One region of the Mesorhizobium sp. M0062 genome, then DNA from elsewhere that is predicted to be linked to it. Evidence: riboswitches for the same ligand, from Rfam matches in the RefSeq annotation. Region 1 holds a riboswitch; the other holds the start of a gene.

Region 1 (7,352 bases):
CCGATGATGGTCTCGGACTCGCCGCCCGCGTGGCCGGGCACCCAGCGCGAATAGGCATCGGCCGTATCGACAGCGTTGAGGCCGGCGTCGCCGAACCGGTCGAGCAGGTCGAAGGAGGTCTTCTCGTCCGCGGTCCAGCCGAAGACATTGCCGCCCAGGACCAGCGGCGCGATGGAAAGGTCGGTTTGACCGAGACGGCGTTTTTGCAAGACGGGGCTCCGTGGGCTGGCGGCGGGCGACCCGAATGCTCCGGGCCGCAGCTAAGCTAGGTCTCGCCGCGCCGAGGTCAAAGGCCTCAGCCAATTTTTCCAGCGGGCCAGCGCTTCACAAAGGCGCAAGAGCTTCGCCTGCAGGCTCGCCGTGGTCTACTGGCTCACGAGGCGATCCGCTTCGCCACCTCTTCCAGCCAGTGGTCGCTGATACCCAGCGCCGCGAGATGCTGCAGCGTGTTGAGCACATAGTCCTCGTTGTTTCCGGACTGGCCGACGGCGCCACGGATAACACCTGCCGCATGCGCGGGGTCGAGCCCGCCGGCATACTGCTCATGCTGGCGGTCGACGATATAGGCGACCGCTTTCACTCTCTCTCCCGCAGCCGCCCCATTCCCGTCGAGGCTGATATCGAGCACACGCTCGAGGTAGACGCTGGTCACCAATTCGCGCTCGCGCAGATAGGTCAGCACCTCATCGCGCAGCTCGCCGGGCACGCGAAAGGCCAGCCCGATGCAGGAGCCGCCACGGTCGAGGCCTAGCACCAGGCCCGGCCGCTCGCGCGTGCCGCGATGCACGAAGGAATAGACGCACAGCGACCGGCGGTAGCCGTAAAGCCGCGCGCGCCGTGTCTCGACATGGGCGAATCCCGGTCGCCAGATCAGCGAGCCGTAGCCAAAAACCCAAAAATCGCCCATATCGCCAAGCCTGATTGCACGAGAGTGACGCCGCCGCATCGGAATCGGTGCTCTTCTGTTCTTTTTGCTTGTTGCGTAAGCCACAGTCCACCCGCAACACGCCCGCGTTAATGAAAGCCGCAGCATGACGTCAAGTGACGAGCGTCCGTCGAAGTTTCGCCGCCGGCTGATGTGGCTCGCTGCCTTGGTCGTTATGCTGTTCGGCGTCTACAGCGCGGTCTGGTTCTATGTCGCCGGTCGCGTCAGCAGCGAAGCCGACAAGGCGGTGGCCTCGCTCAAGGACAAAGGCATCGAGGCCGGCTGCGCCAACCTCACCGTCAGCGGCTACCCCCTGCGTTTTGCCATCTCCTGTGACAATCTGGCTTACGAGGACGACGCCAGGAACGTTGCCGCCTCGGCAGGCAGCTTCAACTTCGTTGCAGAGCTCATCCGGCCTTTGTCGCCTGCCGCCGAGTTGCGTGGGCCGCTGCGCACCTCGGTGCCGGGGATGGCGCCGCTATGGATCGACTGGGACAATCTGCAGGCCAATGCCAAGCTCTCCTGGCCCCTGCCCCGGAGCATTTCGCTGCAGGCGGAGAGCTTGTCCGGCCAGACGGATCCGGCCGACGACACTGATCCGGTTTCACTGTTCAGCGCCGGAACCGCGGCGGGCGAGTTGCGACCCGACGGCCAGGACATCGGCTACGTCGGCAGCTTCACCGATCTTGAGATCGACGCCGACGCGATCGGGGGGCGCGTGCTGCCGCCGCTCGACGGCAGCGGCGACGCGACGCTGAAGAACGGCGTCGCGCTGATGAAGACGCAGGCCAGGAGCCTGCGCGGCCAGGCGGTCGACATCCACAAGCTCGATCTGTCGTCGCGAACCGCGCGCATCACCGTCTCCGGCCCGGTGTCGGTCGACGCCAACGGCCAGGTCAATGCCGACCTGACGATCAAGCTGCAGGATCCCAAAGCCGTGGCGGCAATTCTCGCCACCGCAATCCCCGAGCAGAAGAGCCAGATCGAGCAAGGCTTTGCCGGTCTGGCGCTGCTCGGCAACGAACCGTCGATGCCGCTCAAGGTGGTGAAGGGCAAGGTCTCGCTCGGCTTCATTCCGCTGGGCAAGATCAAGCCGCTCGATTAGAGCAATTCCAGGAAAAGTGTGAGCGGTTTTCCGTCCGGAATTGCGTTAAAACAAAGAGATAGAGCATGATCGCAAAGAGCGGGAACGGCTTTTGGGGAGAGATCATGCTCGAGCAAGCCGACGCATGAACCGACCGGTGAAACTGCTGAGCGTTGGCGCGCTGACGCTGGATACCATCCTGCGCGTCGAAACCCTGCCCACGCATCAGGGCAAGTTCATCGCCTCGGACGGCATCCAGATCGCCTCGGGCATGGCGACAAGTGCTGCCTGCGCCGCCCGCCGTCTCGGCGCCGAGGTGTTCCTGTGGGCAAGTGCAGGTGACGATGCCGTCGGCGACCAATTGCTGGCCGGCATCGAGGCCGAGGGCGTCGATTGCGACTTTGTCCGCCGCGTCGAAGGCGCCCGCTCGGCGCTGGCCGCGATCCTGGTCGACGCTCATGGCGAGCGCATCATCGTGCCCTTCTACGACCCAAAGGCGCAGGCCGACCCCGAGGCGGTGCCTGTCGCCGATCTTTCCGGCTTCGATGCCGTGCTGGTCGATGTGCGCTGGCCGGGCGCCGCCGCTCTTGCCTTGACCGCCGCGCGCGACGCCGGTTGCCCGGCAATCCTCGACGCCGACACGGCGCCGCTGGAGGTGCTGGAGCGTCTGTTGCCGCTGGCGTCGCACATCGTCGCTTCGGAGACGGCTGCACGCATCGTCTGCGGCCATGCGCTGGACCCCGAAACCGCCTGCGCCGACCTCGCCAGCCGCACAGACGCCTTTGTCGCGGTGACCGGCGGCGCCGCGGGAAGCTGGTGGCATGACCGGTCCGCCGGATGCGTGCGCCACATCGCGGCGCCGAAGATCAAGGCGGTCGACACGCTTGCCGCCGGCGACGTGTTTCACGGTGCCTTTGCCGTCGGGCTTGCCGAAGCCATGCCTATCGAGCAGGCCTTGCGCTTTGCCAGCGCGGCGGCCGCGCTCAAATGCCAGCGCTTCGGCGGCCGGCTGGGCGCGCCGGACCGGGCCGAGACAATGGCCATGGTCGCGGCGACCTGGCCCGTCTGAAACAGATTTAACTTTTCGCCGGGTGCTCGACCGCCTGCCGGCCGAAATCCGGCACGTCGATATCCTGGCCGGCCTCGATGATCGAACGGCGAACGGCCCGGGTGCGGGTGAACAGGTCGAACAGCTTGTCGCCGTCGCCCCAGCGGATCGCCCGCTGCAGCGAGGCGAGGTCCTCCGAAAAGCGCGCCAGCATTTCCAGGATGGCATCCTTGTTGTGCAGGCACACGTCGCGCCACATGGTCGGGTCGGAGGCGGCCAGACGGGTGAAGTCGCGGAAACCGGAAGCCGAATATTTGATCACTTCCGACTTGGTCACCGATTCCAGATCGTCGGCCGTGCCGACGATGTTGTAGGCAATGATGTGCGGAAGATGCGAAACGATGGCCAGCGTCATGTCATGATGCTGCGGGTCCATCGTGTCGATGTTGGAGCCGCAGCGCCGCCAGAATTCCGACAGCTTTTCCAGCGCGGCCGGATCGGTTCCCGGCAGCGGCGTGAAGATGCACCAGCGGTTTTCGAACAGCTCGGCGAAACCCGCATCCGGGCCCGATTTCTCCGTACCCGCCAGCGGGTGTCCCGGAATGAAGTGCACGCCGTCCGGCACATAGGGCTGCATTTGCGCAATGACGGAGGCCTTGGTCGAACCGACATCGGTGAGGATGGCGCCTTTTTTCAGCGCCGCTGCGATCTCTTGCGCCACCTCGCCCGACGACCCCACTGGCACCGAGACGATGATCAGGTCGGCGTCGCGGACCGCTTCCCTGGCGTAGGTGGTGTAGCTCTCGCCAAGACCGAGCTCCTTCGCCCGCGCCAGCGTGGCCGGGCTGCGCGTCGCGATGGCGACATGGCGGGCCAGGCCCTCGCGGCGGATGATGCGGGCCAGCGACGAGCCGATCAGGCCGATGCCGACCAGCGCGATCTTTTCAAACATCGGTGCTGTCATTGTTTCAGCTTTTCAGGAATGTCGTGAGGGCATCGATGACGCCGCGATTTGCTTCTTCGGTGCCGACGCTCATGCGCAGCGCATTGGGAAAGCCATAGCCGGTAACGCGCCGCAATATATAGCCGCGCTGGGTGAGGTAATCGTCCGCCGCCTCAGCCGAATGCCTCTTGTCGTCGGGAAAGTGGATGAGGACGAAATTGCCGACGCTGGGCGTCACGCGCAGCCCAAGCTTCGTCAGTTCTTCATTCAGCCAGATAAGCCAGGTCTCGTTGTGCAACGAACTGCGCTCGACATGGGCGCGGTCGCGGATGGCGGCAATGCCGGCCTCGATCGCTGTTGCGTTGACGTTGAAAGGGCCGCGGATGCGGTTGATGGCATCGACGATGTGCAGTGGGCCATACATCCAGCCGATGCGCGCGCCGCCAAGGCCGAGCTTGGACAAGGTGCGGGTCATGACCACATTCTGTGCGCTGCCCGCCAGCTCGATGCCGGCCTCATAGTCATTGCGCCTGACATATTCGGCATAGGCCGCGTCCAGCACCAGAAGCACGTTGCCCGGGAGCGCGGCATGCAGGCGGCGGACCTCCTGGAACGGCAGATAGGTGCCGGTCGGGTTGTTGGGATTGGCGAGGAAGATGATTTTGGTCCGCGGCGTCACCGCGGCCAGGATCGCGTCGACGTCGGCGCGCTCCTCGGTTTCCTTCACAGCAACCGGCTTGGCCCCCGCCGACTGAATGTAGATCTTGTAGACCATGAAGGCATGTTCGGTAAAAATCGCCTCATCGCCTGGCGCAAGATAGGTCTGCGCCAGCAGGCCAAGTATCTCGTCGGAACCGTTGGAGCAGATGATGTTTGCCGGGTTGAGGCCGTGCACCTCGGCGATCGCCTCGCGCAGCCGGCGGGCGGTGCCGTCGGGATAGACATCGAGCTTGCTGGCCACTTCGCGCGCGGCCTCGATCGCCTTCGGCGACGGGCCGAGCGGGTTCTCGTTCGACGACAATTTATGGACCTTGGCGACGCCGGCCGGTGCCGTGCTCTTGCCCGGCACATAGGCGTCGATGTCCATAATGCCCGCGCGGGGCGTCGGCCGTGCCTTGTCCGCTGTCTTGTCCATGTCGCAAATCCATCGAGAATGCCTCCGTCCGGAGGCCGCAGCGGAAATACAAGCCGTAGCCGCGAATGTCGAGAGGCGGGCAATAGCTGGCCGTTGACGCCGGGCCGCACGAGTTCTAGAAGAACGCAACAGTTCCGTGGTGATTTGGCCGGTCGGCTTGCAGCCACGTTAAACAACTCGCTAAAGGGCCGTTTGCGTGACGTAACCGGCTTTGCGATCGCATTGCCGGTTTTTTATTGCCTGACGGCGGGCAAGGAGAGTCACATGGCCGCGCTCCGCGCTACAAAAACCAACAACGAGGCCGACAACCCGTCGAGCCCTGTGTTGCGTTTTGGCCCTGACAAGCCGCTGAAGCTCGACGCCGGCACGCTTTTGTCGCGGTTCCAGATCGCCTACCAGACATATGGCGCCCTCAACGATGCCCGCACCAACGCCATCCTGGTCTGCCACGCGCTGACCGGCGACCAGCATGTCGCCAGCACCAATCCGGTGACCGGCAAGCCCGGCTGGTGGGAAGTGCTGATCGGTCCCGGCAAGATCATCGACACCAACCGCTTCTTCGTCATTTGCTCCAACGTCATCGGCGGCTGCCTCGGCTCCACCGGTCCGGCCTCGACCAATCCCGCCACCGGCAAGCCCTACGGCCTCGACCTGCCAATCATCACCATCCGCGACATGGTGCGGGCGCAACTGATGCTGGTCGACCATTTCGGCATCGAAAAGCTGTTTTGCGTGCTCGGCGGCTCGATGGGCGGCATGCAGGTGCTGGAATGGGCGTCATGCTATTCCGAGCGCGTCTTCTCGGCCCTGCCGATCGCCACAGGCGCACGCCATTCCTCGCAAAACATCGCCTTCCACGAGGTCGGCCGCCAGGCTGTCATGGCTGATCCGGACTGGCATGGCGGCAAATATTTCGAGCACGGCAAGCGCCCGGAAAAGGGGCTCGCCGTGGCGCGCATGGCCGCCCACATCACCTATCTGTCGGAAGCCGCCCTGCATCGGAAATTCGGCCGCAATCTGCAGGACCGCGAAGCGCTGACCTTCGGTTTCGACGCAGATTTCCAGATCGAAAGCTATCTGCGCCACCAGGGCATGACATTCGTCGACCGCTTCGACGCCAACTCCTACCTCTACATGACCCGTTCGATGGATTATTTCGACCTCGCCGCCGACCATGGCGGCCGGTTGGCCGATGCCTTTGCCGGGACCAAGACCCGCTTCTGCCTGGTGTCCTTCACCTCGGACTGGTTGTTCCCGACCGAGGAGAGCCGCTCGATCGTGCATGCGCTCAACGCCGCCGGCGCCTCCGTCTCCTTTGTCGAGATCGACACCGACCGCGGCCATGATGCCTTCCTGCTCGATGAACCCGAACTGTTTGCCGCCATCAAGGGCTTCATCGGCTCGGCGGCCCGCGCAAGGGGGCTCGCCTCATGAGCGTCAATGGCAGCCAGCGCGTCGACCTCGAAGTCGTGGCCAACCTGATACCGCCGCAGTCGCGGGTGCTCGATGTCGGCTCCGGCGACGGCCTGCTGCTCGAACTCCTGCAGGAGACCAAGCAGGTCGACGGCCGCGGGCTGGAGCTGTCACAGCGAGGCGTCAATGAATGCGTTGCGCGCGGCCTCTCGGTCATCCAGGGCGATGCCGACACCGACCTCGAATTCTATCCGGACAAGGGTTTTGACTTCGTCGTCCTGTCACAGACGCTGCAGGCGACCCGCAACCCGAAGCTGGTGCTCGACGAGCTGCTACGAATCGGCAACCGCGCCATCGTCTCCTTCCCCAATTTCGGCCACTGGCGGGTGCGGCTGTCGCTGTTCGTCAAGGGCCGGATGCCGGTGACCGCGGACCTGCCCTATTCCTGGTACGACACGCCCAACATCCATTTCTGCACCATCCGCGACTTCGTCAATCTGGTCGAGGAACTCGGCGCTTCGGTCGAGAAAGCCACCGCGCTCGACGGCAACGGCCAGAAGATCGGCCTGTCAATGCCATGGTGGTTCTGGAATTTCTTCGGCCAGCAAGCGGTGTTCTTGCTGAAGCGGTAGTTTGCCCCTATTCCAGCACGTCCGTCGCCTTGTGCGGGTGCTGAACGCCATCGGCGATGATCACATCGGCGTGGGAGTTGTCGGTGCGCAAGACCAGAATCTCCCGATAGGCTGATGAATCGTACCAGCCCCACGCATGCGCCCTGTCCGGAAACTCGATGACGATCAGATG
Region 2 (7,352 bases), on a different contig from region 1:
CGAACAGCGCCCGCGCATCGCCGTCTCGGCGCTGGCGACGAATTTACGCGAATACGGACTGATCATAGCCCTGATCGTCATCATGCTGTTCTTCCAGTTCACCACGTCGGGGACGTTGTTCAAGCCGGTCAACCTCAGCAATCTGGTGCAGCAGAACTCCTTCATCATCGTGATGGCGCTCGGCATGCTGCTGGTGATCGTATCGGGCTATATCGACCTCAGCGTCGGATCGGTCGCCGGTTTCATTGGCGCGCTGGCGGCAAACATGATGGTCATCTGGCAACTCGGACCGCTGAGCAATCCCCTGGTGGTTTCGATCGTCTGCCTGGTCGCGGGTGGCCTGATCGGCGCCGCGCAAGGGTATTGGATCGCCTATCACCGGATACCGAGCTTCATTGTCACGCTGGCCGGCATGCTGATCTTCCGCGGCATTTGTCAGGCCTTGCTTGGCGGCGGCTCGTCGGTTGGTCCGCTTCCCGACGACTTCAAGATGCTCAGCTCCGGCTTCATCCCGGATGTGATCGGCCCACTGACGCTCGTCCCGCCGGTCGTGAACGCAGCCGGCAAGACCATCATGGGCAGCGGCGTGACCCTGCACATGACGACGGTCGTGCTGGGGCTGATCGCCGTGCTCGCCTATGCCTATTTCGGGGTCCGCACCCGGCGCAAACGAGAACGCCATGGTTATGAGGCCGAGCCCTTCACCCTGTTCGTCGTCAAGACGCTGGTCGCCAGCGCGCTGGCGCTGTTCCTGGTCTATGAGTTTGCCAGCTACCGCGGCCTGCCCGTGGTGCTGCTGGTCATGGGCGTGCTGATCACGCTGTTCGTCTTCGTCACCAAGCGCATGACCATCGGGAGGCGCATCTACGCCATGGGCGGCAATCCCAAGGCGGCGCAGCTGTCGGGCATCAACACCGAGCGGCTGACGCTGATGGTGTTCATCAATATGGGCGTGCTGTCGGCGCTTGGCGGCCTGATCATCGCGGCTCGTCTCGGCCAGGCGGTGCCGGCGGCGGGTCTCGGCTCGGAGCTCGATGTCATCGCCGCAGTGTTCATCGGCGGCGCCTCGGCGATGGGCGGCGTCGGCCAGGTTATCGGGGCGGTCGTCGGCGGCTTCATCATGGGCGTGATGAACAACGGCATGTCGATCATGGGCGTCAATGTCGACTGGCAGCAGGTGGTCAAAGGCCTGGTGCTGCTCGGCGCCGTGATCTTCGACGTCTACAACAAGAACAAGGCCTGACAAGCTTCAGGCGAGGCAAGCAGGAGGCATACGATCGCGGCGCAGCCGGCAAGTTGTCGGCATAAGAAGTCCCCGAGGGATCAAGTTCGCGAGCGCAATCCGGACGAAGAGTTCAACCCGTGGCGCGGCTAGGTCCGAGCCGCGCAGGTCAAGGTTTGCCAAGAGGCATCCAAGGCCAAGCACATGAGAGAGGATTTAATCATGCTGATCTCCCAGATCCTCGACGACGCCGAGACCATCCGCGTCGTCGCCCGCAATGGCGGCGGCAAGACCAGGATCATCAACGGCGCCCGCAGCGTCTATTCGCTGGCCATGGAAGCCGCGCGCACCGGAACGGCCCTCGCCGCGCTGATCGAACGCAAGGGGTTCGGTGAAGCGATAGACCTCGACGCCGTCTACAAGAAGGGCCGGCTGGTGTCCCCGATCAACCATCCCGATCCTGCGCATCTGCATCTGACCGGCACCGGCCTGACCCATCTCGGCTCGGCGGCGACGCGCGATTCCATGCACAAGAAGCTCAGCGATGGCGGCGAGGAGCAGCTTACCGATTCCATGAAGATGTTCCGCATGGGGCTCGAAGGCGGCAAGCCGGCCAAGGGCCAGACCGGCGTGCAGCCGGAATGGTTCTACAAGGGCAACGGCACCATGGCGGTGGCGCCGGGCGCCGCACTGATGTCGCCGGCCTTTGCGCAGGACGCCGGCGAGGAGCCGGAAATCGCCGGCATCTATGTCATCGGCGACGACGGCGCGCCGTTCCGCGTCGGCTTCACGCTGTCGAACGAGTTTTCCGATCATGTTACCGAGCGGGTGAACTATCTGTTCCTGGCACATTCCAAACTGCGCAACGCCTCGTTCGGGCCGGAAATCCTGATCGGCGACCTGCCGGCCGACGTCAGAGGCTCATCGCGAATCTATCGCGACAGCAATTTGCTGTGGGAAAAGCCGTTCCTGTCGGGCGAAGCGAACATGTCGCACACAATCGCCAATCTCGAACATCACCACTTCAAATATTCGGCCTTCCGCCAGCCGGGCGACGTGCATGTGCACATGTTCGGCACGGCGACGCTGTCCTTTGCCGACGGCATCAAGACTCAGGCTGGCGACGTGTTCGAGATCGAGGCCGGGGATTTCGGCCTGCCGCTGCGCAACCCGCTGGAGATTGAGCAGCCGGTTAAGGTGGCGGTGAAGGCGCTTTGAGGCAGCATCACAATTTGGGAGCCGGAAATGAACGGAATGCGGCTTGTCATTGTGTTCACGGGCGTGGCCCTGTTCCTGACCCAGCCGTCGGTGGCCTTTAGCGCCGGCCAGTGCAGCCCGAAGTCCTATCGTGAAGCCCGTTTGGCGATGACGAGCCGTCTTCTAGCAACCGGCTATTCGAAAGCCCAGGTGAGCTTTCTGATGCGCAACACGGATCACATGACATCAGCGCTTCGCAGCGACAGGCTGAACAACAATGGCAAGGTCTGCGGCATCGACTCCGCCAAGGCCCATGTCCTCGGTTGCCTCGACAAGCAGTTGTTCCCGTTGAAGCGCGGCTCAAACGCTTCGCTCGACGAGGTCAACTGACCGAAGGCTTTTGGGGCAGGAAACGTTTGGCCGCACGCGAACTGCTGTTTATCGGCCATTTTCATGCCTGCCTTGGAGCCGCGAAATCGTATCTCTTTCGCGGCTGACGCCGGCGGACGGGACTCAATAGATATCGAAATCGAAATACTTGGCCTGGATCTTCTTGTAAGTGCCGTCGGCGACGATGGCGTCTATCGCCGCGTTGAGCTTGTCGCGAAGTGCCGTGTCCTCCAGGCGGACAGCGATGCCGGCTTGCGTCTCGGTGCCCTTGACGTCACCGACAAGCTTGCAGCAGCCGTCGCTCGCCTTCTTCAGCCAGTCCATCAGAACGAATTTGTCGGAGATGACGGCGTCGAGACGGCCGTTCTGCAAGTCGGTGATCGCCTCTTCCTGGGTGGGGTAGAGTTTCGCCTCGGCGCCGGCCTTGCCATAGGCGTCCTGCGCATAGTCGGCCTGGGTGGTCGAGGCCTGCGCGCCCACCGTCTTGCCGGCAAGGGCTGCCGGTTCGGTGGAAGTGAGGTCGCCGTCCTTGGGCGCCACCAGCGCCAGCGGCGTCGTGTAGTATTTGTTGGTGAAGGCGACCTGTTTCTTGCGCTCCTCGGTGATGCTCATCGAGGCGATGATGGCGTCGAACTTTTTCGCCTGCAGCGCCGGGATGATGCCGTCCCAGTCCTGGGTGACGATCTCGCACTCGACCTTCATCTGCGCACACAGCGCATTGGCAATGTCGATGTCGAAGCCCTCGATCTTGCCGTCCGCGGTGATGGTGTTGAAGGGCGGATAAGCGCCCTCGGTGCCGATCTTCAATTTCTCCTGCGCCTCAGCCAGCGAGCCGGCCGATATCACCAGCATGGCAGCGCCCGCTGCCGATATGATCCATCTTGAAATCTGCATTTTGGTTCCCCTTGCGCGCCGTTCTCTTGCCGGCCACCGAAAGGCAGCCAAGCATGGTGAGGCAGCGCAGGCAAGTATTTTGCCTGACGGTGATCGAAGGTTCAGCCGGCGGGGCGGAAATGCTTGGAGAGCTTGAGGCCTTGCGCCTGGTAATTCGAGCCGAGATCGGTGCCGTAAAGCGCCTGCGGCCGCTTCAGCATGTGTTCGTAGACCAGCCGGCCGACGATCTGGCCGTGGTCGAGGATGAACGGCACTTCGTGGCTGCGCACTTCGAGCACCGCCCGGCTGCCGGTGCCGCCTGAGGCCGAATGGCCGAAGCCCGGATCGAAGAAGCCGGCATAGTGAACACGGAATTCGCCAACCAGCGGATCGAAGGGCGTCATCTCGGCGGCGTAGAGCGGCGGCACGTGCACGGCTTCGCGGCTGACCAGGATGTAGAACTCGTCAGGGTCGAGCACCAGTTCGCCGGCGCCGCTCTTGTAGAGCGGCTCCCAGAAATCGACGGCATCCTGGGCGGCGCGCTTGTCGACATCGACCAAGCCGGTGTGATGCTTGCCGCGATAGCCGACCAGGCCGTTCTGGTCGCCGTCAAGATCGATCGACAGCGCAATGCCGCCGCCGGAAATGTTGGGCGGCTCGGTCGCCACCAGCATCTCGGCGCGGTGCAATTCGTTCAGTTCTGCCTCCGACAACAGCGCGTTGCCGGTGCGAAAGCGGATCTGCGACAGCCTCGATCCGGCGCGTACGACGATCGGGAAGGTGCGCGGACTGACTTCGAGATAAAGCGGCCCGTGATAGCCGGGGGCGATCTTGTCGAACTCATGGCCGCGATCGGTCATCACCCGGGTGAAGATGTCGAGCCGGCCGGTCGAGCTCTTCGGGTTGGCCGAGGCCGACACATTTGCGGGCAGCGCCAGGCTTTCGAGCAGCGGCACGATGTAGACGCAGCCGGTTTCCAGCACCGCGCCCTCGGCGAGACTGAATTCGTGCAATTTCAGCCGGTGAAGCTTGTCGGCCACCAGATGATCGGGACCCGGCAGGAAGGAGGCGCGCACGCGAAAAGCCTTGTCGCCGAGCCTGAGATCGAGGCTCGCCGGCTGCACCTGGTCGACATCGAGCGCGCGCGGCGACTTCAGCGCGCCGGACTGAAACAGCGCGGAAATGTCCTGATCGGGAAGAATGCCTGTCTGCCGCAAAAGGCTGGCTCCGCTCCAAGGTCGGTCTCTTTGTGGCAGGTTCTTGCCGCAAAACCGCTGGATATTATTGCGGAACCTGCCTGGTACAAACCTCTTAATGAAGCCGGCAATTGACGCAAGCGCAGGTGAGGTCTAAAGGGTCGTTATCCCGTGGTGATTTGGCCGGTCGGCTTGCAGCCACGTTAAACAAGTCGCTAAAGGACCGTCGGGCCGCAAGGCCATATGGACCGGTTGCGACTTTCGCGGCCGGTTTTTTTGTGTCTGGAACAAAAGCGATGAGCACCAAGAAGCGTAACTGGAAACCTCAGACCGCACTCGTGCACGGGGGAACGCTGCGTTCCCAGTTCGGCGAGACGTCCGAAGCGATGTACCTCACCCAAGGCTATGTCTACGAGACGGCGCAGGCCGCGGAAGCCCGTTTCAAGGGCGAGGAGCCGGGCTTCATCTATTCGCGCTACGCCAACCCTACCGTCGACATGTTCGAAAAGCGCATGTGCGCGCTGGAGGGTGCCGAAGATGCCCGCGCCACGGCGTCGGGCATGGCGGCGGTGACGGCAGCGCTCCTGTGCAGCGCCAAGGCCGGCGACCATATCGTTGCGGCGCGCGCGCTGTTCGGCTCCTGCCGCTGGGTGGTGGAGACGCTGGCGCCGAAATACGGCATCGAGGCAACGCTGGTCGACGGCACCGACATCGCCAACTGGGAAAAGGCGGTGCGGCCGAACACGAAACTGTTCTTCCTGGAAAGCCCGACCAATCCGACGCTTGAAGTGGTCGACATCGCAGCGGTGGCGGCGCTCGCCACCTCGATCGGCGCCAGGCTGATCGTCGACAATGTCTTTGCCACGCCCTTGCAGCAGAAGCCCTTGCAGCTCGGCGCCCATATCGTCGTCTACTCCGCGACCAAGCACATTGACGGCCAGGGACGCTGTCTCGGCGGCATCATCCTGTCGGACAAGAAATGGATCGACGAGAATTTGCACGACTATTTCCGCCATACCGGCCCGAGCCTGTCGCCGTTCAACGCCTGGACGTTGCTCAAGGGCCTGGAGACGCTGCCGGTTCGGGTGCGCCAGCAGACTGAAAGCGCGGCCAAGATCGCGGATTTCCTGGCAGGACGGCCGGAAATCGCCCGCGTCATCTATCCCGGCCGCGCCGACCACCCGCAGGCCGACATCGTCAAGAAGCAGATGACGGGCGGATCGACGCTGATCTGCCTCGACGTGAAGGGCGGCAAGCAGGCGGCCTTCGCCTTGCAGAACGCGCTCGACATCGTGCTGATCTCCAACAATCTCGGCGACGCCAAGAGCCTGATCACCCATCCGGCGACCACCACGCACAAGAACCTCAGCGACGAAGCTCGCGCCGAGCTTGGCATCGAGCCGGGAACGCTCAGGCTGTCGGTCGGTCTTGAGGATACGGACGATCTGCTGGAGGACGTTGCGCAGGCACTGAAGGCAGCCGGGTAGGCCGCGAGGCGTCACGCTCCCGACGAGGCCTCTTCCAGCTCGGCTGCCTTGGTGCCGATGATCATGGTGTTGCCGCGCCAATCGACGGCGCCGCTCAGCCAGCCGCGCGCCCAGATGGCGGGAAGCATCATGTCGCGGACCATCATCGCCGGGACCATGCGCAGCGACAGGTGCCAGCCCTTGGCCGCGGCCAGCGCGCATTCGGGAATGTAGGCCGCCGCCAGCACGGCCAACACCGTGGCCGGCAGGCTGACGCCGGCACTTGCTGCCGCCACCAGCGCCAACGCCAACGGCACGGCGACGCCGGTCAGGATCTCGGGTGCGAAAAACAGCGGGAAAGTGACGCGGCGCAACCGCGCCCAGCGCGCCTGACGCGACCAGATGTCGGCAAGTCGGCGCTGCCCCAGTGGTTGCTCGAAAGGCGAGGCAACGAGATTGACGCGCAGGCCCAGTCCGTTGACCAGCTTGGTTGCAGCAGCATCCTCGGCGATCTCGGCGGCCAGCGCGCGGATACCGCCATTGGTATCGAGCATCGGCTTGTTCCACAGCATGCTCTTGCCCTGGGCAAAGCCGAGGCCAAGCGCCTCGCCGGCATATTGCGAGCGCGCCTGCAGCGTGTTGAGGAACGCGCATTCGACCTCGGCCCAGAAGCCATCCGGCCGCGAGCCGATCGGCGTCGAGCAGATAAGCCCGGTATTGGTCCGCCAGGCCGCCATCAGGTGCTGGACGTAATCCCTAGGCATCAGCACGTTGGAATCCGCCAGAATAACCCAATGATTGCGCGCCGCTTCCCAGCCCTTGACGCAGTTGTTGAGCTTCGGGTTGCTGCTGACGCGGTCGTCGCCGATCAGCAACTGGGCCGGCACGTTGGGAAACAGGACGATCGCCCTGTTTATCAGTTTGACGACGGGATCGTCGGCGTGAGCGACGCAGAAGATCAGTTCGTAGCGCGGCCAGTCGAGCGAGAAGGCTCGATGCAGCGTCTCT

Evidence for each region. A riboswitch is a leader RNA that binds a small molecule or an ion and turns the genes downstream of it on or off. The one in region 1 is predicted to bind S-adenosylmethionine.
Region 2: another riboswitch for S-adenosylmethionine. It lies ahead of NKJ64_RS24310 (O-succinylhomoserine sulfhydrylase); the one in region 1 lies ahead of metX (homoserine O-acetyltransferase MetX).

What each region holds. Positions count from the first base shown of each region.
Region 1 is NZ_JAMYUO010000017.1:34,312-41,663, reverse strand. Features, by position in the region: gene NKJ64_RS19980 (aldo/keto reductase) at 1-209, opposite strand, end outside; gene NKJ64_RS19975 (gamma-glutamylcyclotransferase) at 374-907, opposite strand; gene NKJ64_RS19970 (DUF2125 domain-containing protein) at 1,032-2,030, shown strand; gene NKJ64_RS19965 (sugar kinase) at 2,155-3,078, shown strand; gene NKJ64_RS19960 (prephenate/arogenate dehydrogenase family protein) at 3,086-4,021, opposite strand; gene hisC (histidinol-phosphate transaminase) at 4,026-5,135, opposite strand; SAM riboswitch at 5,262-5,339, shown strand; gene metX (homoserine O-acetyltransferase MetX) at 5,400-6,569, shown strand; gene metW (methionine biosynthesis protein MetW) at 6,566-7,180, shown strand; gene NKJ64_RS19940 (DUF1330 domain-containing protein) at 7,188-7,352, opposite strand, start outside.
Region 2 is NZ_JAMYUO010000025.1:48,367-55,718, forward strand. Features, by position in the region: gene mmsB (multiple monosaccharide ABC transporter permease) at 1-1,243, shown strand, start outside; gene araD1 (AraD1 family protein) at 1,445-2,440, shown strand; gene NKJ64_RS24295 (hypothetical protein) at 2,468-2,809, shown strand; gene NKJ64_RS24300 (ABC transporter substrate-binding protein) at 2,933-3,703, opposite strand; gene NKJ64_RS24305 (2'-deoxycytidine 5'-triphosphate deaminase) at 3,805-4,899, opposite strand; SAM riboswitch at 5,040-5,117, shown strand; gene NKJ64_RS24310 (O-succinylhomoserine sulfhydrylase) at 5,175-6,365, shown strand; gene NKJ64_RS24315 (ceramide glucosyltransferase) at 6,377-7,352, opposite strand, start outside.